2 regions of the Agathobaculum ammoniilyticum genome follow, and region 1 is predicted to be linked to the other one. Evidence: a T-box and tRNA genes for the amino acid it is inferred to sense, from the RefSeq annotation. Region 1 holds a T-box; the other holds one or more tRNA genes.
The links. The T-box of region 1 lies ahead of pheS (phenylalanine--tRNA ligase subunit alpha). A T-box ahead of a tRNA ligase gene usually reads a tRNA of that ligase, here a tRNA-Phe.

Region 1 (15,822 bases):
TAGTATGCGACATTAAGCCCGAGCTTCCTGTATTTATCGGAATGCCTGAAATCCATTCTTATCACCTCATGGTAATAAGTCTACCCATGTAATGCCCCGATAAAAATATCATGCTATTCTACTTTTGTGCGTTTACACTCACCATTTGTTGAGTTAAACTCCACAAATGCCTATTTTTATTCCACAAAAATACAAAAAAGGAGATTTTATCATCCTGCGGCACTCCCGCAGGGTCGGAACGGGAACATTTGTTTTCCCTCTGTTTTTATGCTATACTGGTTTTGTATCTCCATCATGAAACGAGGAAACCTATGGAACCGACCAAATTCGACCTGAAGTACGCGTCCATACGGCGCGCCATTATAGAGCGGCGCTTTTCTTCCCTGAACGAAAAGCAGCGCGAGGCGGTATTTGCCACCGAGGGGCCGCTGCTTATCCTTGCGGGCGCGGGTAGCGGCAAAACCACCGTGCTCATCAACCGCATCATCAATATCCTGCGCTTTGGCGAGGGGCTGGACAGCTCCTATGCGCCTGCAGGCGCCACCGAGGAGGACCTGCTGTTCCTCACCGAATACCTGACCGCCCCTCAGCCGGAAAATCGGGAACACGCGGAGCGGCTGTGCGCCATGCATCCGGCAAAGCCGTGGGAGGTCATCGCGATCACGTTCACCAACAAGGCCGCGCGCGAGCTGCGCGAGCGCCTGCAGGCCGCGCTGGGAGATGAAGAATCCGCCTCCGCCGTCTGGGCCTATACGTTCCATACCGCCTGCCTGCGCATCCTGCGGCGCCATGTCGACCTGCTCGGCTTTGAGACCGCTTTCACCATCTATGACGAGGACGATAAAAAGCGCGTCGTCACGAACGTGATGAAATCGCTCAACCTGGATACCAAAACGTTCGACCCGCGCACCGTCATGAGTATGATCAGCCGCGCCAAGGACAAGCTGATGACCCCTAGGCAGTTCCGCGCGGACGGGGCGGGCGACTACTTCCGCGAAAAGGTCGCGGAGGTGTACCAGCTTTACGAAAAAGAAATGAAAAAGGCCTGTGCGCTTGATTTCGACGACATTATCATGAAAACCGTCCTCCTGCTGCAGAGCAATCCGGATGTGCTGGAATACTACCAGCGCAAATTTCGCTATGTGCTGGTGGACGAGTATCAGGACACCAACTACGCCCAGTATGTGCTGACCAGCCTGCTGGCGGGCTATTACGAGAACATCTGCGTTGTCGGGGACGACGACCAATCCATTTACAAATTCCGGGGAGCCACCATTACCAATATTCTCGAATTTGAAAAGCAGTTCAAGGACGCGAAAACCATCCGTCTGGAACAGAACTACCGTTCGACCGGCAATATCCTGAACGCCGCCAACGAGGTCATCCGCAACAATGTCGGCCGCAAGGGCAAGGAGCTGTGGACCGACCACGGCGACGGCGCCAAGATCCACCTGCACCGCTCGGACAGCCAGGAGGGCGAGGCCGCCTACATCGCGGATACCATCCGCGAGGGAGTGGAGCAGGGACTTCGCTGGGGTGATTTCGCGGTGCTTTACCGCAACAACGTCCTGTCGGACAATATCGCGGCCGCGTTCATCCGCGCGGGCATCCCCTACCGTGTGTACAAGGGACGCGACTTCTTCTCGCGCGCCGAGGTGCGCGATATGTTCGCTTACCTGTGGGTGCTGGAAAATCCGGCGGACGAGCTGCGCCTGCGCCGCATCATCAATGTACCCGCGCGCAAGATCGGCGACAAATCGGTTGAAACGGCGGCACAGCTCGCTGTGGGAAACGGCGTGACGCTGTACGAAACGGTGTGCCACGCGTCGGACTATCCCGCCCTGTCCCGCGGCGCGGCGGCGATGGAAAAATTCGGCGAAATGATGGAAAACCTGCGGAAGCAGAAGGAGTTCCTCTCCCTTTCCGAGCTGTACGACGGGCTGCTCGACCAGACCGGCTATCTCGCCGCGTTGGAAGCCAGGGGCGGCGCGGAGGAGCAGAGCCGTATCGAGCATATCGAAGAGCTTAAATCCTACATCGTCAGCTATGAAAACGACCATGACGACGCTTCTCTTGCGGGCTTCCTTGAGGAAATGGCGCTGTACACAGACGCCGACCAGTCCGGCGAGGAGGAGGACGCGGTCCTGATGATGACCATGCACTCGGCCAAGGGGCTGGAATTTCCGGTCGTATTCCTCGCGGGCATGGAGGACGGCCTGTTTCCCGGCTTCCGCGCGATGGAGCGCGACGAGGATATGGAGGAGGAGCGCCGCCTGTGCTACGTTGCGGTGACGCGCGCCAAGGAGCAGTTGTACCTGACTTGTGCCGAACGGCGCATGCTGTACGGCCGCACTCAATACGCGCATCCCTCCCGCTTTATCGACGAGATGCCGCGCGAGCTGCTCGACAGCAACATTGTGGAGCGCCGCATGTTCCAGCAGGTCACCCAGCCCGACCCCGGGCTGTCCCGCGCGCAGGTCGCGCGGGCGCGTTATGTTTCCCCTGCCGCGGCCGCCCCCTCCTTTGCCGCTCCCGCGGCACAGCCGGCCGGTTCCCCCCTGCCCGATTTCTCCGCCGGCTGCCGCGTACGCCACAAGGCATTCGGCGATGGGATGGTCGTTTCGGTCAAGCCCATGGGCGGCGACGCGCTGCTCGAAATCGCCTTCGACCAGAAAGGCACCAAGCGGTTAATGGCAAAATCGGCCGCGCAATTTATGGAAAAACTGATATAAGGCTGGAAAAAGAGGACGGACGCGATGCGCCCGCCCTCTTTCTTTTACTAAAATTCAATAAAGTCAAATGCCACGTTCCTTTCGATCACCTGTATCAATTCGTGTGGCTCCATATCCAATGCAAATGCTATTTTAAAAATCGTATCAAGCGTCGGACTGCGCAACCCCCTCTCAATCTTACTGTAGTGCGTGCGGTCAAGAGCAGCCAAACCGCTCAGTTGTTCCTGCGTCAACCCTTTTTTCCGCCGCAGCCCCTGTATTGTTTTACCAACAGCCTTGGTATCCAGCATGAATGTACCCTCCTACTGTTTTCCATAATAGCAAGAGCTCATTTTGTTTTTGGGGTCAATTGACCTCAACCAGAAACTGTGATATAGTTTAGGTAGTAATCCAAAATCAAAACACAGAAAGGGCGAAAAAGATGAAAAAAGTATTATCACTGTTATTCTCGGGTGTCATAACGTTTTCCCTGTGTGCATGTGGACAGGGGAACTCCAGCGGTTCCCCCACAGACGAGGATCTAAACAATGCGGCTGGCAACCTCTATCTGGCTGAGGTGGCGATCGATTCTGCCGCATCACTTCTACTGGAGAACTGGACGACAACAGGAAGTGTCATGAACTGTTATTTTGATGAAAGCGCATACGAAGAGTTAAATAGCGGTTCTCTCAAAGACCGCGCCCAAAGCGTCCATGATTTCCGCAGCTACGCCAAAGATGTTATGGACGATGCCAAAACACTGCTTGGCACAGAAGGCACCGGCGACTTTTATGATGCAGCAAAAAACTACTATCTAGCTGTCAACGATTATTACAGCCTGATCTCTGCTTATCCCAGCGGCTACTCCAGGCTGACCTACTCCAGCGCCATTTCCGAAAAGAAGGGTGAATGCCAATCCGCTTTCAACGAACTGACCTTTTACACATCTGCGGATTCTGTGGAAGCAACTGAATCAGAATAACCCAAGCGGGCTGTCCCTCAACGGACAGCCCGCCTATTCCATCAGCTTTTCCCGCAGCGCCTGGATCGCCCGTTTTTCAATCCGCGACACCTGCACCTGCGATACTCCGATGATCCTGGACACCTGCTGCTGTGTCAGGTCGCGCGAGAAACGCAGCGCCAGCACCTGCCGGTCGCGATCCGGCAGCGTCCTCAGCGCCTCGCCCAAGGACAAATACAGGCAGGCACGCTCCTCCATGCCCTCGTCGCCTACAATATCGCCCAGCCGCCCGCCGCCGGATAGCTCGCGTTCAAAGGAGTCCACGGCTACGTCCGCCTGCTCGCATGCAGCAACCTCTTCCACGGTCAGACCGGCGGCTTCCGCCAGCTCGGACACGGTTGGCGAACGACCGGTTCTGCTTTCCAGCTCGCTTTGGATGCGCCGCACCCGCACCGACCGCTCCTTGACCGACCTGCTGACCTTGACCGCGCCGTCGTCCCGCAGGAAGCGTCGGATCTCGCCCGCGATCTTGGGTACCGCATAGGTGGAAAATTCGTTGCCCAGCGCTGGGTCAAAGCCGCGAACCGCCTTGATAAAGCCCACGCAGGCGAGCTGGTACAGATCGTCCGGTTCGGCGCCGCGCCCATAGTAACGCCGCGCGATCGACCAAATCAACCCGCTGTTTTCCTCGATCAGCCGAGCTTCCGCGCCGCGGTCGCCCGCGGCGGCCTGTTCCAGCAGGCCGCGCATGCTGGTCGTCACGCGCCGCGCTCCTTAAGTACCTTGACCATGGTCACCATCGTCCCCTTGCCGGGCGTGGAGCGCACGCGCAGCTTATCCGTAAAGGTTTCCATGATGGTGAAGCCCATGCCGCTGCGCGTATCGTCGCCGGTCGTGAACATGGGCTGGCGCGCCTGCTCGACGTTCTCTATGCCGCGGCCGGCGTCCTTTACCTTTAGCTCCAGCACCCGCCCTTCCAGCAGGCGCACCGCGACCGTGATAAAGCCGGCCTTATCCGCGTAGCCGTGTACGATCGCGTTTGTGACCGCCTCGCTCACCACGGTTTTGATATCGCCCAGCTCCTCCATCGTGGGATCGAGCTGCGCCACGAACGCGCCTACCGACTGCCGCGCGAACGCCTCATTGACCGAGCGGCTTTCAAATTTCAGGCTCATTTTGTTAACGACAGCGCGCATCTTATTCCCCCCTCTCAAAAATCATAACCTGCGGCAGTCCCGCGGCCTCGAACACGCGCATGGGCTGCGGCGGCGCGCCCCGCACGATAAATTCATAGCCGCTGCGCGCGCAGGTACGGTGCAGGTGCAGCACGACCGCCAATCCCGAACTGTCCATGAACGTCAGTCCGGACAGGTTGAGGATCAGCTTTTCGCAGGGGTAAAGCACAAGCAGGTCCTCCGCCTGCTCGATAGCCGCACGCGCCGCATGGTGGTCCAGCTCGCCGGAAAGCGAGATCATCAGCGTACCGTCCCGCTCGGCCTGTGTGATATGCAGCATATATATTCACCTCGTTTGTTCTCCCAAAAAGAAAAAGGCCTGTACCCTTGTACAAGCCTTATATTACCAATATTTAACTGTTTATTCTGCCGTTTTTTGTCGCGTCCGCAGGATTTTTTCGGCCTCTCCAACCAGAAACAGCGAGCCGCACACCAGAATGCAGTCCTCCTGCGAGGCATTCCCCAGCGCCGCGGCCAGCGCACGCTCTACCGTATGGCAGTCATATACCTCGGCGCAGCCCTGCTCCGCCAGCGCGGCAACCGTCTGTTCGTTCAGGGAACGGTCCTCCGTATCCGGCGCGCAGGCATAGAACACGTCCGCGCGCCGCGCCATCCGCCGGACGCAGACCTCGTACTCCTTATCCCGCACCATGCCCATGACCACATGCAGGCGGCGCATTTTGAGAAGCTCGTCCACCGTGCGGCAGAGCGCCTCTATCCCCGCCTCATTGTGCGCCCCGTCGAGCAGGACGAGCGGCTGGTCCACCACGCGCTCCAGGCGGCCCTGCATGCGCGCCCGCGCCAGGCCGCGCACCGCGGCCTCCACCGGTATCTCCCAGCCGCGCAACCGCAGAGCGTCCACAGTGCGCAGCGCGGTCATCGCGTTCTGTAGTTGGTGGCGGCCGGGCATGGCGACAGTGTATCCCTGCCCCCGGCAGACAAAGGCCGAACCGTCGATACCGCAGCGCAGCAGGCGGCATTCGCGCTCTCCCTCATACCACACCGCACCCAGCGCTTCGCACGCATGGTGGATCACGACCTGCGCTTCCTCCGGCTGGCCGTCTGCGCACACCACAGCGGATGCCGGCTTGATGATCGCGGCCTTTTCCCCCGCGATCTCGGCCACCGTATCGCCCAGCACCGCCATGTGGTCGCGTGAAATCGGGGTGATGACGCTGACCTCGGTCGTCCGCACCACATTGGTTGCGTCGCACCGGCCGCCCAGCCCGGTTTCCAGCACCACAATGTCGCAGCCCTGTTCCGCGAAATACCGGAACCCCAGTGCGGTGGTGAACTCAAATTCGCCGATCGTTTCCCCAGCCGGCAGGGACAGGCCTTTCGCCGCAGCCGCCACCTCTCCGGACAGCCGTGTGAGATCGCCGTCCGATATCAGCGCGCCGTTTACGCGGATGCGCTCATGGAACTGCACCAGATATGGCGAAGTATACAGCCCCACCCGATAGCCCGCAGCCTGCAGGATCGACGCCGTCATGCACGCGGTCGAGCCCTTGCCGTTCGTACCTGCGATATGGACGAAGCGCAGCCCGTCCTGCGGGTCCCCCAGCGCCGCGCACAGCGCGCGGATGCGGTGCAGCCCCGGCCTGCCGGTAAAGCGGCCGAGGGCGTGGATGTAGTCAATTGCTGTTTTGGGCGTTCCGCTCTGCATCATAACCGTACTGTTTCCCATCCTTTCCGTTTTCCGCTACCATTCGGATCTGTTTGTCCAGCTCCCTGTAAAACGCGGCGATATGTATTCCGTCCACCAATGCATGATGGCACAGCAGAGAAACCGGCAGCAGGGTCCTCTGCTCCCGTGTGAAATATCTGCCCCATGTGATGCGCGGATTGCTGTCCGCAGGCTGCGGCACCGGCTGCACCAACGCGGTGTAAGTCAGCCACGGCAGCGTAGATACAAAAAAGCACGCCTCCGCATCCTCTTCGCTCTCGCCCAGCGAGCGGGCGGTGGCCGCCCGCTCCTGCACTCGCGCCGCATAGGACAGGAAGTCCCCAAAAGCCATCCCGCTGTCCAGTGTACAGTAGCAGTATGTGCCATCTTCCAGCGCAACAGTATGCGATGTCATACACCTGTCAAATTCGATGATCTTGTCCCCACGAATCCGCTGGCGCAGCTGCGGCACCGCGTTTGCCGCACGGGCCGCACAATAGCAGACCGTTAGGAAAAACGGTATCCTCTCTCGCTCCATCCGTTGCATCAGCAATGTAATATCCACCTCCGCCGTCAAGCCTACATAGGGATAGGCAAGGCCGCGGAAATACGCAAAATGCTGGATGCGCGGATAGTTCTCCATATCAATCCATCGGTAGCCCAATCGTTTCCGCCTCCTCTCTGTGAATACGCGCTGTCCACGAGGATATGCGCCTGCCGTTTCGGAACGACACCCCAACGTTTTCATACGTCTGCCCGTCGAGCTGGCGCAGCGTTTCCGTACCGCTGTATCCGTCCTCCGTGGAGCGGTATATTGATACGATGCACGGGCCGACGATCTCAAATGTGCCGCGCAGCGTCCCCAGCGCGGGGTTGTACGATTCCCAACAAAGCGTGTCTGGCGTTTCCGTACGCGCGATGCGGTAGCTGTTGGAAAACTGAACCGGCGGGTCGGACCGCACGGTGAGCGTGCCTGCCAGCGTCCATTCGGATGCCGTGCGCCGCACCTGCACCTCTCCCATTAACAGGAACGACCGCCCCTCCGCATCATAGTAGGTGCCGCTGGCCCTCCATACTGTTGTTTGGAAAAAATAAGTATGCTCCATGCCTTTGTCTCCGGACTCCGTTTTATTCAGTATTATAACACACTTTTACAAAAAGAAAAGGAGGAAGCGCGGCTTCCTCCTTTTTCCTCTGTTCGTTTTATCCCAGCGCGGCGATAGACTCCTCGAGCTTGGCGAGGTGCTCGCGCAGCTTTTCCGCCTTCTCCCGCTCGACCGCGACGATCTTTTCCGGCGCCTTTTGGGTAAAGCTCGGATTATCCAGCTTTTTCATCACAAACGCGATGTCATCCTCGACCTTGGCCTTCTCCTTTTCGAGGCGCGTGCGCTCGGCGGCGAAGTCGATCAGGTCACCCATCGGCATATAGAGCTGCGCGTCGCCCGTGACGACACTTGCCATTTTGGCCGCGTCCGCGGGTACTGCGTCCACCAGCTCGATCGCGGAGGCATAGGCCAGCTTGGGGAAGAAGCCCGCACCGGCGGCGAAGGTATCGCGCTTCTCGGTCAGGATCAGCACCTTGGCCTTTTTGGAGGGCGGCACGTTCATCTCGCTGCGGCGGTTGCGGATCGCGCGCACCGCGTCCATCAGGGTCTCCATCTGCGCTTCCTCTTCCGCAAAGCGCAATGTTTCGTCATACTGCGGCCATTGAGACACCATCACCGACGGCCCCTCGTGCGGCAGCGCCTGCCAGATGGTTTCGGTGATGAACGGCATGAACGGATGCAACAGCTGCATCGCGCCCGACAACACATAGCATAGCACCTGCTGCACTTTCTCGTCGCCCGCCTGCAAGCGGGTCTTGGCGATCTCAATATACCAGTCGCAGAAGTTATCCCAGATGAAGTCGTTCAGCTTCGCGGCGGCCAGGCCCAACTCATACTGGTCGATGTTGCGGGTGACCTCGGCCACCAGCGTGTTATATTTGGAGACGATCCACTTGTCCTCAAGCGCGAGGTCGGCGGGCAGCGACGCCGCCTTGTCCCTGCCAATCGTCAGGTTCATCTGGATGAAGCGGGACGCATTCCAGATCTTGTTGCAGAAGTTGCGGCTCGCCTCGACGCGCTCGGTCGAGAAGCGCATGTCATTGCCGGGGCTGTTGCCGGTCGCGAGCGTGAAGCGCAGCGCGTCCGCGCCATACTGGTCGATGACCTCCAGCGGGTCGATGCCATTACCGAGCGATTTGGACATCTTGCGGCCCTGCGCATCGCGCACCAGACCGTGGATATACACGGTCTCGAACGGCGTCTCGCCCATATGCTCGACGCCCGAAAAGATCATGCGCGCCACCCAGAAGAAGATGATATCGTACCCCGTGACCAGCGTGGAAGTCGGGTAGAAGTAGTCAAGCTCCGGCGTTTTTTCCGGCCAGCCGAGCGTGGAGAACGGCCACAGCGCGGACGAGAACCAGGTATCCAGCACGTCCTCCTCCTGGCGGACGTTTTTGCTGCCGCACTTCGGGCAGACGTGGACGTCTTCCTTGGAGACGGTCATTTCGCCGCAGTCGTCGCAGTAAAACGCCGGAATGCGGTGGCCCCACCAGAGCTGACGCGAGATGCACCAGTCATGCACGTTCTCCATCCAGCGCAGGTAGGTCTTGGCGAAGCGGTCCGGCACGAACCTGGTCTTGCCCTCGTGTACCACGTCCATTGCGGGCTTCGCCAGCGGCGCCATCTTGACGAACCACTGCGCGGAGGTCATCGGCTCAACGGTCGTGCCGCAGCGGTAGCAGGTGCCGACGTTGTGCTCGTGGTCCTCGGTTTTGACAAGGTAGCCGCCCTCCTCGAGGTCACGGATAACCGCCTTGCGGCATTCGTAGCGGTCCATCCCCTCGTACTTGCCGCCGTTTTCGTTGACGGTCGCATCCTCGTTGAACACGAGGATCTGCTCAAGGTTGTGGCGCTGGCCCATCTCGAAGTCGTTCGGGTCATGGCATGGCGTGACCTTGACGCAGCCCGTGCCGAATTCCATATCGACGTACTCATCGCCGAAGATCGGGATCTCACGGTTCATGATTGGCAGGATGCAGGTCTTGCCGATCAGATGCTGATAGCGCTCGTCGTTCGGGTTGACGGCCACGCCGGTGTCGCCCATAAAGGTTTCCGGACGGGTGGTGGCGACCACCAGGTCGCCTGAGCCGTCCGCCAGCGGGTAACGGATGTGCCACAGCTTGCCCGGCTGGGTTTCGTACTCAACCTCGGCGTCCGAAAGCGCGGTCGCACAGTGCGGACACCAGTTGATAATGCGGTGTCCCTTGTAGATCAGGCCCTTATCATACAGGTTGACGAACACCTCGCGCACGGCCTTGGAGCAGCCCTCGTCCATGGTGAAGCGCTCGCGTTCCCAGTCGCAGGAGGAGCCGAGCTTTTTGAGCTGGCTGATGATGCGGTTGCCGTACTGGTGCTTCCAGTCCCACACGCGCTCGAGGAACTTCTCGCGGCCAAGGTCATAGCGGGTCTTGCCCTCCTCCTTGCGGAGCGTCTCCTCCACCTTGATCTGGGTGGCGATGCCCGCGTGGTCGGTGCCGGGCATCCACAGCGCCTCATAGCCCTGCATACGCTTGGTGCGGATGAGAATGTCCTGCAGCGTTTCATCGAACGCATGGCCCATGTGGAGCTGGCCGGTCACGTTCGGAGGCGGGATAACGATGGTGTAGGGTTTCTTGTCCGGATTGACCTCGGCGTGGAAAAAGCCGGAATCGTTCCAGAAGCTGTACAGCTTGTCCTCGACCGATTTCGGGTCGTAGGTCTTTGGCAGTTCGCTCATTGGTCTGTCTCCTTTTCGGTTTGATTGCGGAAAACAAAAAAGCACGCTGTCCGTACAGGACGAAGCGTGCTCCGTGGTACCACCTGAATTCGCGGCAATGCCGCCGCGCACTCGTTTGCCCGTAACGTGGGCGGGACGGGACAGCCTACTGGCATTCGGCCTCCTGCTCCAAAGCGACTTTCTTCCCTCCGCCCAAGGGCTTGCACCGACCGCCCTCTCTCTGCAGCGCGCGAAGCGGGAATACTCCTCTTTTTCATCGCATTTTGCATATCAACTTTAACAGTATATCCAAAAACCGCAGATTTGTCAAGCGGCGCGGCACCCCCTCTTTCCTGCCTGTCAAAAAAAACATGCCTTCCACTTGCAATCCCCCGAAAGATGTGGTTTAATATTACTGTCTATGAATACCAAACCGCGATGAACAGGGAAAGTAACGCCATCCCCCTCTTTTCAGAGAAGGCGGCCTTTGGCTGCAAGCCGCCCAAAGAGACATGACGCGAAGTTCCCCTGCGAGCACCGGCGCTGAACGGCTTTTCCAGTAGGCGCAGGCGGGTTGACGCCCCGTTACCGGCGTTCAATGAGCGCCCGGCTCCGGCTGGGAATCAGGGTGGTACCACGGAAGTTGCTTTTATGCCTTTCGTCCCTAATTCATGGGACGAAAGGCTTTTATTTTGTCCCAAACGCTGATTTTTCATATAAAAAGGAGAGGCAACCATGAAAGAAAAGCTGCAAGGCATCCTGCAGGCCGCAAAGGAACAGCTTGCCGCCGCCGCGGACCCGCGCGCGCTTGACGAAGCGCGCGTCAAGTTCCTTGGCAAAAAAGGAGAGCTGACCGCGCTCCTCAAGGGCATGAAGGACGTTGCCGCAGAGGAACGCCCGGCCGTAGGCCAGCTCATCAACGACGTGCGCGCCGAGATCGAAACCATAATCGAAAAGCAGAAGCTGGTCATTGAGCAGGCCGCGCTCGCGCACAAGCTGGAGGCCGAAACAATCGACGTGACCCTGCCGGGCGAGGAGGTCGTGATCGGCAAAAAGCATCCGCTCAACATCGTGCTGGATGAGTTCAAGGAAATTTTCCTCGGCCTGGGCTTCTCGATCGCAGAAGGTCCGGAGGTCGAGCTTGACCACTACAATTTCGAAGCACTCAACATCCCCAAGGACCATCCTGCGCGCGACACGCAGGACACCTTCTATATCTCGGACAACGTGGTGCTGCGCACGCAGACCTCCCCGATGCAGGTGCGCACGATGGAGAAGAAAAAGCCGCCCATCCGCATCATCGCGCCCGGCCGTGTGTACCGCTCGGATGCGGTGGACGCGACCCACTCCCCGCTGTTCCACCAGATCGAGGGGCTGGTCGTCGATAAGGGCATCCGCATGTCGGACCTCAAGGGTATCCTCGAGCTGTTCGCCAAAAAGCTGTACGGCGAGGACACGGTCGTCCGTTTCCGCCCGCACCACTTCCCGTTCACCGAGCCGTCGGCGGAAATGGACATCCAGTGCTACCGCTGCCACGGCGAAGGCTGCCCGCTCTGCAAAGGCGAGGGCTGGATCGAGATCCTCGGCTGCGGCATGGTACACCCCAAGGTACTTGAGATGAGCGGTATCGATCCGGAGGAATACTCAGGCTACGCGTTCGGCATCGGCCTGGAGCGCATGGTCATGGGCCGCTTCAAGATCGACGACATCCGCCTGTTCTATGAAAACGACGTGCGGTTTTTGGAACAATTTTAACGCGCTCGCGTGCTTATAAGGGACTTCACAAGTCCCTTATATACGAAAACCGGTCCCGAAGGAACCGGTCTTCGACACCCGAACGTCGCCGCCCAGGGCGGCTGGGTCGGGGTGTCAAAGATCAGGCATGTCCTCACTTTTGACGGGCGCGCCATGCGCGCATAAAACAGAAAACCGCGAGCATGTATCAGGGTTTTGATACCAGAGCGGAGAAAAGTTTCGCCCGTCGGAACCTTTCGCAGCCTAGAACGCGTCCGAACCATGGTTCGGCGCGTCCCCCTCGATTGAAACCGTGGTTTCAATCGAAAAATTTCAAGGAGGAATTTTTGTGAAACTGCCGCTTTCCTGGCTTTCGGATTATACCGATATTTCCGGCGTCACGCCCAAGGAGTATGACGCACGGCTTACCATGTCCGGCTCCAAGGTCGAGGAGGTTTTCTACCTCGGCGCGGAGATCGAAAACGTCGTGACCGGCAAGGTGCTGTCGGTCATTGACCATCCGGACTCCGACCATCTCAAAATCTGCCAGCTCGACGTGGGGCAGGGCGAGCCTGTCCAGATCGTCACCGGCGCGCCCAACGTGACCCCCGATTCGGTGGGTGAGGTCTGCCCTGTCGCGCTGCACAAGTCCACCCTGCCCGGCGGGGTCAAGATCACCAGAGACAAGCTGCGCGGCGAGGTCTCCAACGGCATGATGTGCTCGTTCCAGGAGCTGGGCCTGACCCACGGCTGCGTACCCTATGCGTGCGAGAACGGCATCCTGTTTCTGCCCGCGGGTACTCCGGTGGGCGAGGATATCAAAAAGGTGCTCGGCCTGGACGAATATGTCGCGGATTTTGAGATCACCTCCAACCGTCCGGACTGTCTGAGCGTTATCGGCCTGGCGCGCGAGACCGCCGCTACCTTTGACCGCCCGTTCGCAGTCAAGTCCCCCCTGGTCAAGGGCGTGGGCGATGATATCAACAAGCATATGTCGGTCGAGGTCAAGGATCCTGACCTGTGTCCGCGCTACACCGCACGTCTGGTGCGCAACATCAAGATTGAGCCCTCGCCCGCGTGGATGCGCGAGCGCCTGCATGCCTCCGGTGTGCGGCCGATCAACAACATCGTCGATATTACCAACTACGTCATGCTCGAGTATGGCCAGCCCATGCACGCGTTCGACTATTCCTGCCTGTCGGACGGCAAGATCGTCGTGCGCCGCGCGCGTAACGGCGAGTCCATCCAGACCCTGGACGGCCAGGACCACGATCTGACCGACAAAATGCTCGCCATCTGCGACAACGACAAGCCGGTCGCGGTCGCGGGCGTGATGGGCGGCGCGAACTCCGAGATCGAGGACGACACCAAGACCGTTGTGTTCGAGTCCGCGTGCTTCCACGGCGCGACCGTCCGCGTGACCGCCAAGGCGCTCGGCATGCGCACCGAGGCGTCCGGCCGCTTTGAAAAGGGCCTCGACCCCCGCATGACGCTCGACGCGGTCAACCGCGCCTGCGAGCTGGTCGAACAGCTCGGCGCGGGCGAGGTCATCGACGGCATCATCGACGTGGACAACTCCGACCCCAACCCCAAGCGTCTACCCTTTGAACCGGATAAAATGAACGGCCTGCTCGGCCTGTCCCTGTCCGATGCGGAGCAGCAGGCTTACCTCGAGAAGCTGGGCTTCACAGTCGAAAGCGGCGAGGTCATCGTGCCGAGCTTCCGCACGGACATCGCGCGCATGTGCGACCTCGCGGAGGAAGTCGCGCGCATGTACGGCTACGACAAGATCCCGACCACGCTGTATGCCGGCGAGATGGTGCAGGGCGAATACACGCCCAGGCAGCAGGCCGAGCGCGCCGCGGCGCTGGTCTGCCGCGAGGCGGGCTTTGACGAAGCCATGAGCCACTCGTTCATCTCCCCGAAGTTCTATGACATGATTGGCTGGGCCGAGGACGACCCACGCCGCATCTCTACCACGATTTTGAACCCGCTCGGTGAGGATTTCAGCGTCATGCGCACGACCGTGCTGCCCTCGATGCTGGAATCGCTTGCGCACAACCACGCGCACCGCAACCCGACTGCGTCGCTCTACGAGCTGGGCACAATCTATACCCCGTCCATCAAGGACGGCAAGGCCGATCCGGACGTGCTCCCGCACGAGGAAAAGGTGCTGACGCTTGGCTCGTACGGCCGTCTATCCTTCTTCCAGCTCAAGGGCGTGATCGAGGCGTTGTGCCGTGAGCTCAACATTAAGGGCGTGCAGTTCGTGCCGGAGAAGGCGAACCCGTCCTATCACCCGGGCCGCTGCGCAAACGTGCTGATCGGCGGCGAGCAGGTCGGTGTATTCGGCACCGTGCATCCCACGGTCGCAGACCGCTACGGCTTGTCCGGCGAGGTGCTGGCGGCTGAGCTGCGCATGGATGCGCTGTTCGCATCCATTGATCCCAGCAAGCTGTACCACCCGCTGCCCAAGTTCCCTGCGTCGACCCGTGACATCGCGGTGCTGGTGGACGATGCCATTCCAGCGGCCTCTATGCAGGCTGCGATCGAAAAGGCTGCCGGCACGATCCTCGAGTCGGTCAAGCTGTTCGACGTGTATAAGGGCAAGGGCATCCCGGAGGGCAAAAAATCCGTGGCCTACTCGCTGTCCATGCGCGCGCCCGACCGCACGCTGACCGACGAGGAGTGCGACAAGGCGATGAAGGACGCGCTGGCGGCACTCGAAAAGTCGTTCGGCGCGGTCCTGCGCAGCTGATAACAGACCGGTTTTCCGGAAGCGGGCGGTATAACCGCCCGCTTTCTATTTGGGTTCGCATGCCCCCGCTGTGCAGGGGGAGCTTTTCCCAGACTTCCCTGACGGTAACCAATCCTGCCACAGTACGGCTTGCGAACCGCACTGTGGCAGGGTTGGAAAAAGATTTCGCCCCCATTTCGGCCGATAAGGGCTTTACTTTTCCGTTGTTTTGTATTATGCTGTTTATAGCAAAAACCAACCGGTAGGATCGGAAAGGAGACAGACATGCTTGACGGCACAAGAAAATTCAGCCTTGTAGACGAGTCCAACAAGGAGATGAAGCGCACGCTGACCGCAGTATATGACGCGCTGAAGGAGAAGGGTTATAACCCGATCAACCAGATCGTAGGCTATCTCCTCTCCGAGGACCCGACGTACATCACCAACCACAATAACGCGCGCAGCCTGATCTGCAAGATCGACCGCGACGAGCTGATGCAGGAGTTGGTGCAGTTCTACCTCGATAACTGAGGCGGGGCTTGACAAACGGCGCAGGACCGTTATAATGAAAAGTAGCAAAGGGCAGTCCGGCAAAGACGGTTGACCCTAAGTATCTATCATTTCAAAAAATGACCGTACCCGGGGCAAGTGGGCGGTCATTTTTTTATGGTCTTGACGATTTCAAGAAGGCGCAGCATCAAAATAATCTGCTGCACACTCTCCATAAAACCACCTTCTCTGCAGGAGCGTGGCCAACCGCTTTTTCGTCTTTCCGGACCGCTTACTTCTATGGTATACGTCTTTTCACGCTTTGCAAAGCGAAAGGGGATTTATGAACGGTTTTCTCCCGATTTCCAAACAGGATATGCAGGATCGCGGCTGGTTCTACTGCGATTTCCTGCTCGTCACCGGCGATGCCTATGTCGATCATCCCTCGTTCGGCACCGCGATCATTTCTCGTGTGCTCGAGGACG
Region 2 (15,822 bases), on a different contig from region 1:
AGCGAGCCTTTTTGCGCCCGCCAGATCGTGCAGCCGGTAATTGCCGCACTCGACGCGGCTCGCGCCCGGGATCCCGCCTTCATAGCCGGCGATGAACGCCATCGTCCGCTGCGCCAGCGCGATCGCGTCGGCCGCTTCCATATCCCGCACCAAAAAATAAAATCCGGTTTGGCAGCCCATGGGACCGCAGTAAATAATTTTTTCTGAAAAATCTGAATTGCGGGCGAACGTTGCAAAGAGATGCTCGAACGTGTGACCGGCCGCGGGCTCGATATAGGTTCCCGCATTGGGATGCACCATGCGGATGTCGTAGGTCGTCACGTCGCCATCGATGCGCGAGGTATACATCCCCGGCTTGAGCTTATCATGGTTTACCTCGAAGCTTGCGATCCGTTTCAAGCCTTGCCCTCCTTTTCAATCCCCAAAAAACGCAGCTCGGTGCGGTATTCCTTCCACAGCAGCGCGTAGGAGATAAAGAACGCCGCGATCTCCGCAATCGGGAACGAATACCAGATCGCGCCCAGTCCGAACCATCTGCCCAGCAGCCAGGCTGCGGGAAGGATAATAACGAGTTGGCGGCACACCGACACGATCAGACTGTTGAGGCCGCGTGCGGTCGCCTGAAACAGCGTCGAGTTGATGATGCCGAACGCCGCGCCAATAAACGACAGGCTAATGATCCTGAGCGCCGGAACGCCAACCTCGAGCATCTCCCGCGCCGCGGCCGCGTCCGTGCGGTCGACGAACATCATCAACATGGTTTCCGGAATCGCCTGGAACACCACCAGCCCCAGTCCCATAATGACCACCGCCGCGGTCAGCGCAATCTTGTAGGCGCCGAACAGGCGTCCCTTATTCCGCGCGCCGTAGTTGTAGCCCATAACAGGCAGCGCGCCTTGGTTCAGGCCGAAAACCGGCATAAACACGAATGTCTGCAGCTTGAAGTAAACCGCCAGAACGTTGACCGCGGTCTGCGAAAAGCTGATCAGGATGGCGTTCATGCCGGCTGTCATCACCGAAACCACGCTCTGCATAACGATGCCCGGCAGGCCGACACGGTAAATGTCTTTCACAGTCTGCAGGCGCCACTTGAACTCCCGCATCTTTATCCTGAGCACCTTTTGGTGGATAAAGACGCCCCACAGCCCGATCAGCATGCCAAACACCTGTCCAATCACAGTTGCGGCGGCCGCACCGTATACGCCCATTTCCGGAAACGGGCCGATGCCGAAGATCATCAGCGGGTCAAGAATGATGTTGATGATCGCGCCGGTCAATCCCTGGCACATCGGGATAATCATGTTGCCGGTGGATTGCTGTATTTTCTCGCACATCATGGAAATCATGACGAAAAAGCTCATCCCGACCGCGACCTGCGAATACTGCACCGCCTGCTCATATACATCGGGCGCGGAACCGAACGCGCCAAGGAACGGCGGCGCCAGCACAAAGCCGACGACAACGAACGCCAGGCCGCCGATAACCGCCAGCGCAATGCCATGCTCCGCGGCGGAATCCGCGTGCAGCTGCCGCTTTTCACCCAAACGGCGCGAGATCAGTGAGTTGACGCCCACGCCCGTTCCCACGCCGATCGCAATAACCAATTGCTGCAAGGGAAAAACCAGCGAAACCGCGGCCAGCGCGCTCTGCGAATACTGCGCGACAAAGATGCTGTCAACAATATTGTACAGCGCGTTAATCAGCATGGAGATCATCGCGGGCAGCGCCATGGAGAAAATCAGCGGCCCCATGCGTGCCGAACCCATTTTGTTTTCCTGTTCCAATTTCATTCCCCCTAACGACAACGAAGCCGCCCCGGAGCTTGTCCGGCGCAGCTCAAATTTATCCTCACTTATAGTTTACGGGATAATCGTTGATATTGCAAGTTTTTTTTACAACTTTCCTGCCAGTTCGTCAAAGGATGCCTCCACAAAGAAGTCGCTGGCTGCCCGCAGCTCGGCCTCCCCCGCCGCATAGGCCGGCTCGGCCATGCCGCATACCCGAAAGCCCGCCCGCTTTGCGGTTACGCCTGCGTAGGGCGCGTCCTCGAACACGATGCAGTCCGCAGGGCGCAGCCCCAGCCGCTCCGCCGCGCGCAGGTAGATATCCGGCTCGTGCTTGGAGATGCCGACATCCTCGATCGTCAGCATGAATGCGAAATAATTCAGCATCCCGCGGTCGCGCAGCGCCTTTTCCGCATGCCGCCGCGCGGTCAGCGTGGCGATCGCCATTTTTACGCCGCGGCGGCGCAGTCCCTCCAGAAACCGGAACACCCCGTCCTTCGGCCTGGCTATCGTTTCATATCGCGCGGTGATCAGGCGGTCCATCCCGTCCATCATGCTCTGCACGTCAATCGGCAGCTCTGGATAGCGCTCGATGAAATACTGCGCCACCTGCGGCTGGGAAAAGCCCTCGGTCACCGCATAGTCCTGATCCGTGATGTGCAGGCCGAACTGGCTCAGGTACCCCTGTGTCAGCCGTTTCCATACCGGCATGGAGTCGAGCAGCGTGCCATCCATATCGAAAATTGCGCCTTTGAAATCGTGCATTGGTTCTCTTCCTCCCGGGGAATACCGGCGGACGCGCCGCCTTACTTGGTTTTTCTGTCGATAAATTGCGGCCGCATCTTGGAGTACAGGATCTTCTGTTCGCTGTACAGGCCGTAATAGCCGCTGAGCATATAGGCAATGGAAATCACAAGCGCAAACAGGCCGAGCGACTGCCCGCCGAACAGCTCATAGGCCAGCAGGATCGAGGTCAACGGGGAGTTAGTCACGCCGCAGAACACCGCCGTCATGCCAAGTCCGGCGGCGAAGGAAGAGGCGAGACCAAAAAACCCGCCGTAAGCGGCGCCGAACGTCGCCCCGATGAACAGCACCGGCACGATCTCGCCGCCCTTATACCCCACGCCGATCGTGATGGCGGTCAGCACAAGCTTAATAAAAAACGCCGTGTAGTGCGCCTCCCCCGCAATGGCCCGTTCGATCACCGCCATGCCCGCGCCGTTGTAGTCCCGTGTGCCGAGCAGCAGCGACACCGCTGCGACAGCCGCGCCGCCGGCGGCAATGCAGATATACTGGTTGGGGATCTTCCTTTTCAAAAAGCGCCCGATCTGGTGGAACAGGATGCAGACCACCGCGCTCAGCACCGCGCATACCACGCCAAACAGCACTAGGCGCGCGATCAGAGGCGCGTCGAGCCGATCCGGCACGGCATGGAGGGCGAAGCGCGTGGTTTCTCCCCCCAGCGCGACGGCGACGCCATGCGCAATCAGCGACGCCAGTACACACGGGAACAGAGCCGCATAATACATCACACCCACGCTGATGACCTCCATCGCGAATACGGTCGCCGCCAGCGGCGTGCCGAACAGCGCCGCAAAGCCCGCCGCCATGCCGCACATGGTAATCGTGCGTGAATCACGGTCGTCCAGCCGCATCCAGTGTCCGATGTTGCCCGAGATCGAACCGCCGAGCTGAAGCGCCGCGCCCTCACGTCCCGCGGAGCCGCCGCAAAGGTGGGTCAGCACCGAGGTGACGAAAATGCTCGGCGCCAGCCGCAGGCGGACCGGATGGTTCTCCCGCACCGATGTTAAAATGAAATTCGTACCGCGTTCCAGCGGCATTTCGCTCTTCTTATACCAGAACGCGATGAACACACCCGCGAGCGGCAGGAGGTACAGCAGCCAGTCATGCTGCTCCCGCATCCTCCCCGCCCAGTCGAGCGCGTGGTGGAACGCCGTGCCGGTCACCCCGACCACAACGCCGATCACAACCGCGAACACGCACCATCTCGCAAAGATAAGCGCGTTTTTCGCCTGCTTCTTCCAGTACTCCCATTCCATTCCCACACTCTCCCTCATTCCTCAAAACCCTCAAGTGTAAGACCGGATCAGGCTACCCGCCCACTGCAAAAGCCGCTCGGATTGGATTGCAAACGGTTCCGTCCCCTCCTGATGCGGCATGCCCGCCGTCAGGATCAGCCGTTCCTCCCCCTGCAATAGCGGCAGAAGCTCCGACCGGCGGACAACAAACGCGCCCGTCCGACAGAAATGCACCGCGCGCAGAACGAAAAAGGCGGATTTATACAGCTCCCGCAGGAGCTGCCCGCTTTTTTCGTGCAGGCGGTTATGTACGCACATATGGTAGATCCCGCAGGCGCCGATCCTCACGGCGCGGCGGGCGTCGGACGGACCGAAGCGCTCCCGCAGCGCCGCAAGGCTGCCGTACCACACCCTAGTATCATAGTAGAACCCGAACAGCTCGGACGGCTCCCAGTGCAGCAGTTCTTCCCAGCCGGATACAAAGCCGCACACCTTGTCCCGTGCGGGCAGGCTTTCCAGCACCGCCTCATAGCGCGGCCAGTCCTCCATGTGCCATGCATCCAGGATCACGACCACATCAATGTCGCCGTCCGGCCCCGCTTCCCCGCGGGCTCGGCTGCCCTGCAGGCCAACGCAGCACACCCTTTCACCGAACGCTTCCAGCACCGCCTGTGTGAACGCGTCCATCCACTTTTCCGTATCCATGTCTGCCTCCTTTCCGATAAGAATTGCCCCGCAGTCTTCTACGGGGCAATCTTAGGGTCAAAAACCGTATTACTTGGACGTTGTCGAGGTTTCCTTCAGCACAACGTCATGCGCGCCGCCCTCGACAATCGAGGTGGCGGATACGAGCGTAATCTTCGCCTTCTTCTGGAATTCCGGAATGGAGAGCGCGCCGCAGTTGCACATAGTCGAACGCACCTTGCTCAGCGTCAGCCCCAAGTTATCCTTGAGCGAGCCGGCGTACGGCACATAGGAATCCACGCCCTCCTCAAAGGACAGCTTCTTGTCGCCGCCCATGTCGTAGCGCTGCCAGTTGCGCGCGCGAGCCGAGCCTTCGCCCCAGTATTCCTTCATGTAGCTGCCGTTGATGTTGACCTTGTTGGTCGGGGATTCGTCAAAGCGGGAGAAGTAGCGCCCCAGCATCAGGAAGTCCGCACCCATGGCCAGCGCCAGCGTGCAATGGTAATCGTGTACGATGCCGCCGTCCGAGCAGATCGGCACATATACGCCGGTTTCCAGGTAATATTCATCGCGCGCCGCGGCAACCTCGATCAGCGCGGTCGCCTGACCGCGGCCGATGCCCTTCTGCTCGCGGGTAATGCAGATCGAGCCGCCGCCGATGCCGACCTTGACAAAGTCCGCGCCCGCGTCCGCGAGGAAGCGGAAGCCTTCCCGATCGACGACGTTGCCCGCGCCGACCTTGACCGAGTCGCCGTAATTCTCGCGCACCCACGCGAGCGTACGGCTCTGCCACTCGGAAAAGCCCTCGGAGGAATCGATGCACAGCACATCCGCGCCGGCCTCGACCAGAGCGGGTACGCGCTCGGCATAATCGCGGGTATTAATGCCCGCGCCCACAACATAGCGCTTATGCTCGTCAAGCAGTTCGAGCGAATTTGCCTTGTGGCTGTCATAGTCCTTGCGGAACACCAGATAAACAAGATGCTGCTCCTCATCCACCAGCGGGAGCGAATTAAGCTTATGATCCCATATGATATCGTTGGCGATCTTGAGCGTGGTGTCCGCCGGCGCGGTAATCAGCTTTTCAAACGGGGTCATGAACTCGGACACCTTCACGTTGGTTTCCATACGGGAAACGCGGTAATCGCGGCTGGTGACGATGCCGAGCAGTCTGCCGGTAGCCGTGCCGTCGTCCGTGACCGCAACGGTGGAGTGGCCGGTCCGCGCTTTCAGGTCGAGGATATCCGCCAGCGTCTGATCCGGCTTGACGTTGGAATCGGATACGATAAAGCCGGCCTTGTAGCTTTTGACGCGGGACACCATCGCGGCCTCGCTCTCGATGGTCTGCGAGCCGTAAATAAAGGAAATGCCGCCCTCCTGCGCAAGCGCGATCGCCATGCGGTCGTCCGAAACCGCCTGCATGATGGCCGAAACCATCGGGATGTTCGCATACAGGGAGGACTCCTGTCCTTTTCTGAACTTGACGATCGGGGTGCGGAGGCTGACGTTCGCTGGAATACATTCCGCGGACGAATAACCGGGTACGAGCAGGTATTCGTTGAACGTGTGCGAAGGCTCGCTAAAATAATACGCCATACGTTTTCCTCTCCTTTTTCATTCCTGTTTTTCCAGATTGTATATTGCTTTTTATTATATCCTTTTTACCAGGTAAAGTAAAGCAGGCATATAGCAGATTTTGCAGGTTTTTGGCGCGGCCCGCTTATACAAAGCGCGCAATAGCGATGCGGACAATAGAAAGAACCGCAGCAGATCTGCTGCGGTTCTTTCTATTAGAAATGAGGAATGAATGTTGTGGTCTACTTAAAAACTTGCGGCGTTTTCCGCCGATGGGGTTGCTCTCTTTTGCTGATAACAGGCTACCATCTATCCGCGGCCTTGTCAACCCGATCGGCGTTTTCTTAACGCATCCTTAACCGCTATTCCCCCATTTCCCAGGTATTTCCCGTATCAAAAAAGTACAAAACGCGCTGTTTCACCGGCCTACCGAAAACCGCCTCCACCGCATCCGCATACGCGTCAAGCTGCGGGCGGTACCGCGCCGCGCGGGCGGCAAGCCCGTCCTTTGATACGCGGTCGGTTTTGAAATCCACGATCACAAAGCCCTCCGGTGTGTCGATCAGGCAGTCGATCACGCCCTGTAGCAGCACCTTTTCCTCCGGTGCGTCGGCCGCGACTGGAAAATACCGTGCGGCTGGCACCAGCACTGAGAACTTAAACTCCCGCCGCACTGAATGCTCCGCCATCAACCCGCGGTACAGTGCCGAGGTGAAAAACGCCCGAATCTTTTCCGGCTCAATCGCCGCCGCCTGCTGCGGCGACAGGATGCGCTTTTCCTCCAGCCGGTCGCGCTCGCGCTCCACGCCGCCTGGCGCGGCGGCCGCCGCGAAATCGCAGAACTGCATAAACAGATGGTGCGCCGTGCCGATCTCAGCAGGCGTGAGGCGCCGCGCCTCCTGCTCGAACAGCGGCGCACGCAGCTTCGGCTCGCGGCGCGGGGGTGCCGTCTCCTCCGCAGCCTCGTCCGCACGGTAGCCGCGGCCCACGCCGGTCGCGGTCAGCTTGCTGGGCAGCTCGGAAAGATAAGCGCGCGGATAGCTCAGGTAAGGCTTGACCTCGTATCCCGCCGTGTCCGTCTCCACATAGCGCAGCACCTCCCGCTCCGGCAGCGCCAGCTCGTCCGGCTGGTACACGCGCAGGAGGAACGCATCGTTATCCGTACCGCGCTCCGGCACCGACAAGCCATACTGTTCTTTCAGCGCGCGCGCGCAGGGGTGCCGCAGCAGCGGCGCGAGTATCCAGGCCAGCGGCGCGCGCACCGCGCCCATCGCATACTGCGGCAGCTCGTCCAACGCGGCCAGCCGCGCCCATTTTTCCAGCGACCGCTGCAGCGTCCCGCTTGCGCAGGTAAGGATGAGCTTCTCTTTCGCGCGCGTAAGCGCAACATACAATACGCGCAGCTCCTCGCTTACCATCTCGCGACGCTGCAGCACCGCGACCGCTGTTCGCTCGGCTGTGTCGTACTGTACGCCGCGGCTCCGGTCGCGGCACTTGCCGCCAATCCCCAGTGACTGATGCACCAGCACCGGCTCGCGCAGGTCCGCTTCGTTAAATTGCTTCGCGCAGTCCGCCAGCAGCACGACCGGAAATTCCAGCCCCTTGGATTTGTGGATGCTCATGATGCGCACCGCGCCGCCCGACGCCTCTGCGCCAACCGTCTGGAAGTCCTCGCCCGTTTCCTGCATGCCGCGCAGCAGGCGCACGAACGCGAACAAACCGCGGAAGCCCTGCCCCTCGAACGCCCGCGCCCGCTCGAAGAAAGCGAGCAGGTTGGCCTGCCGCTGCGCGCCGTTGGGCAGCGCGCCGTACAGGCCGAGCGCTCCCGTCTGGTCATAGATCTCCCACAGCAGACGGTACACCGGCTGGTCGCACGCGAAGCCGCGCAGGAAGTCCAGCCGCTGCAGGAACACCTCGACCTTCGGGAAAGCGCCGCGCGACTGTATAAGCGCGTCGTAATAGCTTGCCTTGCGGTCTGTCAGCCGGATATCCGCCAGCTCCTGCTCGGTGAAGCCGAACAGCGGCGAACGCAGCACGCCGATCAGGTCCACGTCCTGCCTCGGGTTGTCGATCACGTTCAGGAGCGAAACCACCGCGCCCACCTCGGCGGTTTCCAACAGGCCGCCGCGCTCCTCCGCGCTCGCGGAAACGCCCGTCTGCTCAAGCGCGGCGATGAACGTGCGCGCCTTGGTTTTGGTGGCGCGCAGCAGGATCACGATATCCCCCGGCGTAACCGGACGTAGGGCGCCCGTTTCCTTATCCAGCACGGGAAAGCCCTCGTCCAGCAGCGCGCGGATGCGCTGCGCGGCAAGCCGGGCCTCGAGCGCAGTCTTGTCGGGCGCGTCGTCGTCCTCGCCAAGCCCCGCCGCGTCCACCAGCAACACCTCGGTCCGGTAGCGCGGGTCGTCCGCGTCCGGATAATAGTCCGCGCCCAGATGCAACGCTTCCCGATCGGTATACGCCAAGCCGCCCACCGTTTCGCCCATCACGGCGGCAAACAGATAGTTGCACGCATCCAGCACCGCCGCGCGCGAGCGGAAGTTCCGCCCCAGCACCACGCGGCGCGGCTGTCCCGCATCCGCTTCCCCCGCCTCGGCAAAGGTCCGGTATTTGGACAGGAAGATGGAGGGGTCGGCCAGCCGGAATCCGTAGATGCTCTGCTTGACGTCGCCCACCATAAACAGGTTGGTCCCATCGCGGGACAGCGCGCGGAAGATCGCGTCCTGCACGGCGTTGGTGTCCTGGTATTCATCCACCGCGATCTCCGCGTAACCTTCGGACAGCGCTGCGGCCAGTGCGGAGGGCCGTCCCCCCTCGTACAGCAGGCGCACCGCAAAATGCTCCAAATCGTTGAAATCCGCCGCGTTCCGCGCGCGCTTGGCCGCGGAAAAGGCGTCGTCAAACGCATTTACCATGTCGATCAGCGAAAACAGCGCGCGCGCGGTCAGGGCGCGGTCGTATTCGGCCTCGGCCGCCGTAACGGTCAGCCATTTGCCGCGGATGGCTTTAGCGGCGTCCTTCCACTCCTCGCGCATCGCCTTGACTTCCTCAAGGAACGCCTTGTCCTCAAATTTACGCGCGGCTCCCAGCCGGTCGAACGTGATCGACCGCGCGGCCTCCACACAGGCATCCCACTCCCCGCCGCGCAGGGCTTCCAGCAGGCGCTCGGCGCGATTCAGATCGCTCGTCAGCGCGGGCAGGTAAGCATCGGCCAGGCCGTCGACGCCGGTCACCGCAGCCGCCGCCATGCGCAGAAACGCCGCGCCGTGCTCCGCCGCCGCGCGCGCCTGCGCAAGCAGGACGCGCCCGTGCGGCGTATCCATCCCGCGCGCGTACAGCCCCTGCCGCACCTCCTCCATGAAAGCGCGCGGGTCGGGATGCGCCTGTATTTTTTCGTAAGTGCCAAGGATGACCTCGCCCAGCTTCTTGTCGTCCCGCCCTGCGGCGAGCAGGTCGCAGAGCGCGAAAAAGCCCTCATCCCCGTGCTCATATGCTGCGTCGAGCACCTCCTCAAGCACCTCGGCGCGCAAGATCTTGCCCTCGTTCTCATCCATCAGCCGGAAATCCGGCGCGATGCCGAGCGCCGCCGCCTGCTCGCGCGCGAGCGACAGGCACAGCGCGTGTACGGTCGTGATCTTCGCGCGGTGTACCAGAAACATCTGACGGCGCAGGCGCGTATCGTGCGGCGCTTTCGCTGCCGCCTCGCCCAGCGCAGCGGAGATGCGCTCGCGCATCTCCGCTGCCGCCGCGTTGGTAAAGGTCACGAGCAGCAGACGGTCGATATCCACCGGATCGGTCGGGTCGGTCAGACGTGCGAGCACGCGCTCGACCAGCACCGCGGTCTTGCCCGAGCCTGCCGCCGCCGACACCAGCAGCGCGCCGCCCCTGTCATGGATGGCGGTTTCCTGCTCTTTGGTCCATTGCGGCATGTCATTCACCCCCTACCTGCTGCCAGAACTCCTCGTCCGACAGGTGCCGGAGCCACCGCGCCTTGTCGCCCGCCGTTTCATCGAAGCGGCAGGCGGCGCGGAAGTCACACCAGTCGCAAAAGCTCGATGCTTTATCCTTTTTGCACGGGTTTGCGGCCACACTGCCCGCGCGCAGCTCGCGCCCCATTTCGAGCAGCTTATCATGCGCATACCTGGCCAGCTTTCCAAACCGCACCAGGTCGGCCACCGCGGATTTCGCCGCGAGCGAGGGCGCGTCCTCCCCCTTTTTCACCTTGATCGTGACCGGAATAAACCGTCCGTCTCCTTCCAGCCCGTGCTCCATCGCCTCGAGCAGCTCCATGTCGTCGCTCAACAGGCCGCTGCGGCGCAGCGCCTTGTCGCGCAGAGCACGGAGCGCGTCCTCGTCGATATCGCGCGCCGCGTCGGGCAGCTCGTCCCGCACGGGGACGTACAAAACGCCCGCGGGTACGATTTCGTTGAACGTTTGGGTCAGGCGCTTACGGTAGCGCTCCAAGCCCTCCTGCTGAAGTGCATACAGGTAGATAACGAGCTGCATGTTCAGCCCATACCAGATATCCGACAGGGAAAACGACTTTTTACCGCTTTTGTAGTCCATCACGCGCAAGTACAGCCGCCCGTTTTTGATATACCCGTCCACGCGATCCACCTTGCCCGAGAGGGACACTGAAACCTCCCCCTCCGCGCACAGGACGGGCGGCAGGTCGCCGCCGCGCGAAAAATCCACCTCATAATCGATCGGCGCGAAGTCGGAAACGCGCAGCTCGTCAATCACATTGTCCAAGATCTGCTCAACCGTGCGCGTCAGCCGCCCGAACAGATAGCGAAAGCGCGCGGTCTTGTTCTCCATGCCGCCCAGTTCCTCCTGCACATACTGCCGGACCGCCGTGCGGCAGGCACGCCGGACCGCCGCTTCCTCCGCAGCCGCCGCGCCGCCCGCGCCTTTCCCCAATGCAGTCAGCGCATGCTCCAGCACATAGTGGATAAACGTGCCGGTTTCGAGCGCGTCAAACCGCGCCACACGGCGCGGCCTGGCTTTCAGGCCGTACTGCATGAAAAACGCGAACCGGCAGGAGTAAAATGTGTCCACGCGCGAGGCGGTCAGGTTGAGGCTTTTCCCATATAGCCCCTCTATCGTATGCGGGCTGGTCAGCGGCCCCCGTCCGCGCCGCTGCTGCGCGGCATGGTGTACCCGCTCGTCGTCGCGGTAAAAACCGTAGGCCGCGCGCACCGCCGCCGTGCGGTCGCCGGACAGGTATGCGCAGGCCATTTCGACCGCCGGACGCTCCGCCTGCAGGCGGTCCTGCGCTGTTTCCGTCTGGTGCGTGGAAAACAGCACGTCGGGCAGCAGCCCCCGCACCACGCCCACAAAATACGACGGGCGCGTCTCCCCACCCGCGGCATCGCTCATATGCCAGGTGAGCAGCAGCTCCTCAGTGGGGCAGGCAAGCGCGCGGTACAGGGTCTCCTGCTCCATGAGCAGACGCTCCACGCCGTAGGCTTTCAGTTCCACCCCCAGCGCGTCCAGCTTGTCCCGCTCCATATCGCTGAGCAGCGAGGCGGAGGAGGGCGCCTTGGGGATCAGCCCGTCGTTTACCCCGAGCAGGATCACGTATTTCGCGTTTTCCCCGCATGCGCGTTCGATATTGCCGCAGGTCACACGGTCGAGTGAAACGGGTATCGTACCCACGTCGTATTCGCCCAGCACCAGACGGAACAGCTTCGCAAACCGCTCCGCCGTCAGCGGCGTATCCCCGCATACCCATGCGAACTGCTCCATGGCGGACACCAGAATCTCCCACAGCTGGCGGTACTCATCCGCCAGCTGTAGGCGTCCGGCCACCTCGTGCGCGGCCGCGCGGTCGGCCATGCACCGCGGCGCGTCCACCGCGAGCAGGAAGTCGTACAGCGCGCGCACACAGCCGGATGCCGGCTGCTCCCCTTTCAGCCTTTCGCGCAGCGTGGAAAACGGGCCGATCAAACGCGCGCGCAGCGCGTTCAACTCCGCAAGCTGCGCCCGCGCGCGATCGTCGAACGGCTGACCATACCCGTCCGGATGTTCGGCCCACTCCCGTTCCCATGCGCCGCCGCGGATATTCCAGGTCAGCGCGTAATTCTCCAGCTTGTCCAACTCCTCACGCGTTAGATGCATCAAGCCGGTTTTGAGACAGCCGAACAGGTCCTCGTATTTGAAATAGGACTGCGCCGCGTTCAGCGCGCCCGTGACCAGCGCCATCGGCGGGCGTGAGAGCAGGTCGGGCTTTTCCGCAAGGAACACCGGCACGTCATATCGCGCCATCGCCATGGCGAGAAACGCACTGTACGGCTCGATGTCACGCGCGGCCACCACGAAATCGCGGTAGCGCGCGCCCTCATCGCGCACCTTGCGCCGGATATAGGCCGCCGCGTGCTCGCACTCGTCAAACGGCGACGCGGCAGCGTACAGGCGCACCCCTTCGCACGACTCCTGCGGAACACGCACGGGCAACAGACCTTGTGCCTCCACCGCCGCCAGGCCCGCCGGCCGCGCAACCCTGCTTGCGCCAAGCTCGATGCGCTCCGCTTTCCGGTTATGCCGCTTTGCCATGCGCTCCAGAGTCTTGACCGTTTTGCAGCCCGTGACGAATATTTCCGGATACGCCATATCGCAGGCGACCGCCGCCGCCAGCGGCACGCCCGCCGCCAGCACGGCGTCGACCACGGCCAGCTCCTGCGGCGTAAAGCCCAGAAAGCCGTCCAGATACACCGCCGCGCCGTCCAGCACATGACTTTCTGCGAGCCGGTCGCGCAGATGGGTCAGCCGGTCGCGTGGGTCGGGCAGGGATTCGTCGCACAGACGCTCATACGCGGTCAATAACTGCGCCAGATCGGACAGCTTCGCTGCGAGCGCCGTGTCCCTGCACGTCTCCGCAGCGGCGAACAGCGCCTCCGGCGCGACCGCACAGGTCTTGCACTCGTCCACCACCCCCAGCGCCTCGCCGAGCAGCTCGGGCTTGTCCGCCAGACCGCCCCATACGGACAGCCCGCCCTGAACACGGCGCGCGGCCTCCTGTAGGGTGAGGAGCTGTCCGGCCGGTGTCAGCATCTGCTGCGCCAGCCCGCCGACCTCGGAAAACACCCGATCAGCCAGGCGGGAGAACGTCAGAACCTCGGCGGTGCGCGCGCCCCGATTGTCCGTCGCCGCGGCGAGCGACCGCTCCATACGGTGTGAATTCAGCTCCGGCACAAGTAAGATCTGCCGCCCCCCGCCGCTTTCACAGCGGGCGGCGATCTCCCGCAGGATTGCCGTTGTTTTGCCGCTGCCCGCGCGGCCGGTCCAAATGCGCATGGCACTCTCCCCTTCCATTGCTTTTTATCATACCATGAACCCGAACATGTGCGCAAGCTTCCCGCAGAAAAGGAAAATTTATGGTTGACTTTTCCGCAAAAATCGACTATACTTAACAAGCACATTGCGAAACGCCTCTGTAGCTCAGTCGGTAGAGCAGGGGACTGAAAATCCCCGTGTCGGTGGTTCGATTCCGCCCGGAGGCACCATTTTATATGCGGCTGTAGCTCATCTGGTAGAGCGCCACCTTGCCAAGGTGGAGGTAGCGAGTTCGAGCCTCGTCAGCCGCTCCACCCAAAAACCTGTCCCGCGGACAGGTTTTTTCAGTTTTCTGCATGGCGGTTGACAACACGCCGCCGTTCAGTATACTCTCATATTAGGTGATTTGCATGGAACGTAAAACAAAGACAACCATCGAACGCGGCCTGTTAATCTCGGGTATCGCGATCGCGGCTTTCGGCCTGTTGACCGAGGGCATCAACTATCCCTGGGGTACGCTGGTCGGCAAGGAGACAATCGCGGCGGATCCTGCGCCGGTCTCCGAGCAATGGATTGAGCAAAGCCTCCCCGCCGAGGAGGATCTGGTTTACCTGACCGACTGCGACGCCTACGGCACGGCGACCGCTCCGGAAGAGGCGCTACAGGTTGGCGTGATCAAGCTGCCCAAGCTCGGCACCGCCGACAACGTGGTCGAAGGCACCGAGCTGAAAGACCTCGCGCTTGGCGCAGGGCATCTCGCGGGAAGCGCGCTGCCCGGTGCGTCCGGCAACTGCGTGATCGCGGGCGACCGCTCCGACGATTTGATGCGTCATTTGGAATTACTCGGCGAAGGGGATACCATCCTGCTCGCCGACCAAGACACGCAATATACCTATACGGTATTCCAGGCGGTAACGGTCGAGCCTACTGAGGTCTGGGTGACCGAGCCTGTCGAGGGACGCGAGGCCGTGCTCACCCTGTTTACCGGTACGCCGTCCGGCTCTCTCAAACAGCGGCTGGTCGTCCAGGCGGAGCTGACCGCCTCGGAACCTCGCAGCTGATCTGTCCGTCCCGCACCGAGGCCGCCCAGAGGGCCTCGGTGCGTTTCATTTTCACCGGCGCGTCCTGTGCCGCTGCGTGACTGTTTACGAGGTTTCTTTATGCTGCATGAATTTTCCCGCGCCGAGCTGCTGCTCGGCGCACAGGCCATCCAGACGCTCGCCGCGTCCCATGTCGCCGTGTTCGGCGTGGGCGGTGTCGGCTCGTTCGCGTGCGAAGCGCTCGCGCGCGCCGGCGTAGGCGAGCTGACGTTGATCGATAACGATACGGTTGCGCTCACCAACCGCAACCGCCAGCTTATCGCGCTTGCGTCCACGTCCGGTCAGCCGAAGGTGGACGCGATGCGCGCGCGCATCGCGGATATCAACCCGCGCTGTACCGTCCATGCGCTCCGCATGTTCTATACGCCGGACAGCGCGCTCGACCTCAGCCGCTTCGACTATGTGATCGACGCGATCGACACCGTAACCGCCAAGCTGCATCTGATCGCCGAATGCGACCGGCTGGGCGTGCCGTTGATTTGCTCCATGGGAACAGGCAACAAGCTCGATCCCACGCGGTTTGAAGTTACGGATATTTACAAAACCTCGGTCTGCCCGCTCGCGCGGGTCATCCGGCTGGAATGCAAAAAACGCCGCATCAAGCGCCTGAAGGTCGTCTACTCCAGGGAGGAACCACGCACGCCCTTGCCCTCGGACGAGCAGAAGGGCACTGCGGGGCGCGCCGTACCCGGCAGCGTTTCCTTTGTGCCGCCGGTAGCGGGCATGATCCTCGCGGGCGAATGTATCAAGGACCTGACGGGCGTACGGTAAAACGCAAAACAGGAGCAGCTCTTGCTGCTCCTGTTTTGCGTTTTGGTTTATTCGGCCGGCTCTCCGGTCGGAAAGAAGAGTATGGTCTGCTGAGCGGTTCCAAGCGCCTCCCCCCTGATACGGACGCATCCGTCTGCAAAATCCACTTCCCCGACTGCGAACGGCACTTCGATCGCGCCGAGCGTATCCCCAAAACGGTCGAAGCAGGCAACGGTCTGCGCGCCGGTCCGCAAGGCATACACCCCCGCGCCATCGGTCGCCAGAGGCCCCGGCCGCTGGCTGACGGAAACCGTAAACAGAGTTTGGGGATTTCCGTACTCCGTGCAGCGGATATAGGCATACTCAGTGTCCGACAGCCAGCAGGCATAAATGTCCTGCCCCGTCTCGATCATCGCGTTGGCATAGGTTTCGCTTAAACGGCGGCCGGAAAAGTCATACAGCGTATAGTACCCGCTGTCCTGTGCGATATAAGTATCGCTCCATCGGTTCAGGAGCATCGGCGTTTCGCTCACCGTTCCCATCTTGCCATCGGTAATCAGGCAGTATGCCCCGTCGCGTTCTATCACAAGGCGGTCGCCGATCCCGCCGTACACC

Region 2: it encodes a tRNA-Phe, which carries the amino acid that the T-box ahead of pheS (phenylalanine--tRNA ligase subunit alpha) is inferred to sense. The anticodon was not compared.

The regions. Positions count from the first base shown of each region.
Region 1 covers NZ_JAOQJE010000005.1:20,566-36,387, reverse strand. Annotated here, with positions in the region: gene OCV66_RS06760 (helix-turn-helix transcriptional regulator) at 1-56, opposite strand, end outside; gene OCV66_RS06755 (ATP-dependent helicase) at 312-2,732, shown strand; gene OCV66_RS06750 (helix-turn-helix domain-containing protein) at 2,780-3,022, opposite strand; gene OCV66_RS06745 (hypothetical protein) at 3,154-3,693, shown strand; gene OCV66_RS06740 (sigma-70 family RNA polymerase sigma factor) at 3,727-4,434, opposite strand; gene spoIIAB (anti-sigma F factor) at 4,431-4,868, opposite strand; gene OCV66_RS06730 (anti-sigma factor antagonist) at 4,870-5,187, opposite strand; gene OCV66_RS06725 (bifunctional folylpolyglutamate synthase/dihydrofolate synthase) at 5,269-6,576, opposite strand; gene OCV66_RS06720 (CatA-like O-acetyltransferase) at 6,542-7,237, opposite strand; gene OCV66_RS06715 (hypothetical protein) at 7,218-7,679, opposite strand; gene OCV66_RS06710 (valine--tRNA ligase) at 7,777-10,398, opposite strand; T-box leader at 10,451-10,664, opposite strand; T-box leader at 10,807-11,046, shown strand; gene pheS (phenylalanine--tRNA ligase subunit alpha) at 11,113-12,132, shown strand; gene pheT (phenylalanine--tRNA ligase subunit beta) at 12,461-14,869, shown strand; gene OCV66_RS06695 (IreB family regulatory phosphoprotein) at 15,134-15,379, shown strand; gene OCV66_RS06690 (YgiQ family radical SAM protein) at 15,681-15,822, shown strand, end outside.
Region 2 covers NZ_JAOQJE010000010.1:60,445-76,266, reverse strand. Annotated here, with positions in the region: gene OCV66_RS11255 (S-ribosylhomocysteine lyase) at 1-399, opposite strand, end outside; gene OCV66_RS11250 (MATE family efflux transporter) at 396-1,790, opposite strand; gene OCV66_RS11245 (HAD family hydrolase) at 1,893-2,549, opposite strand; gene OCV66_RS11240 (chloride channel protein) at 2,591-3,844, opposite strand; gene OCV66_RS11235 (nucleotidyltransferase domain-containing protein) at 3,875-4,528, opposite strand; gene OCV66_RS11230 (IMP dehydrogenase) at 4,598-6,103, opposite strand; gene addA (helicase-exonuclease AddAB subunit AddA) at 6,445-10,011, opposite strand; gene OCV66_RS11220 (PD-(D/E)XK nuclease family protein) at 10,013-13,378, opposite strand; tRNA gene OCV66_RS11215 (tRNA-Phe) at 13,512-13,587, shown strand; tRNA gene OCV66_RS11210 (tRNA-Gly) at 13,596-13,671, shown strand; gene OCV66_RS11205 (sortase) at 13,768-14,418, shown strand; gene OCV66_RS11200 (tRNA threonylcarbamoyladenosine dehydratase) at 14,518-15,228, shown strand; gene OCV66_RS11195 (S-layer homology domain-containing protein) at 15,276-15,822, opposite strand, start outside.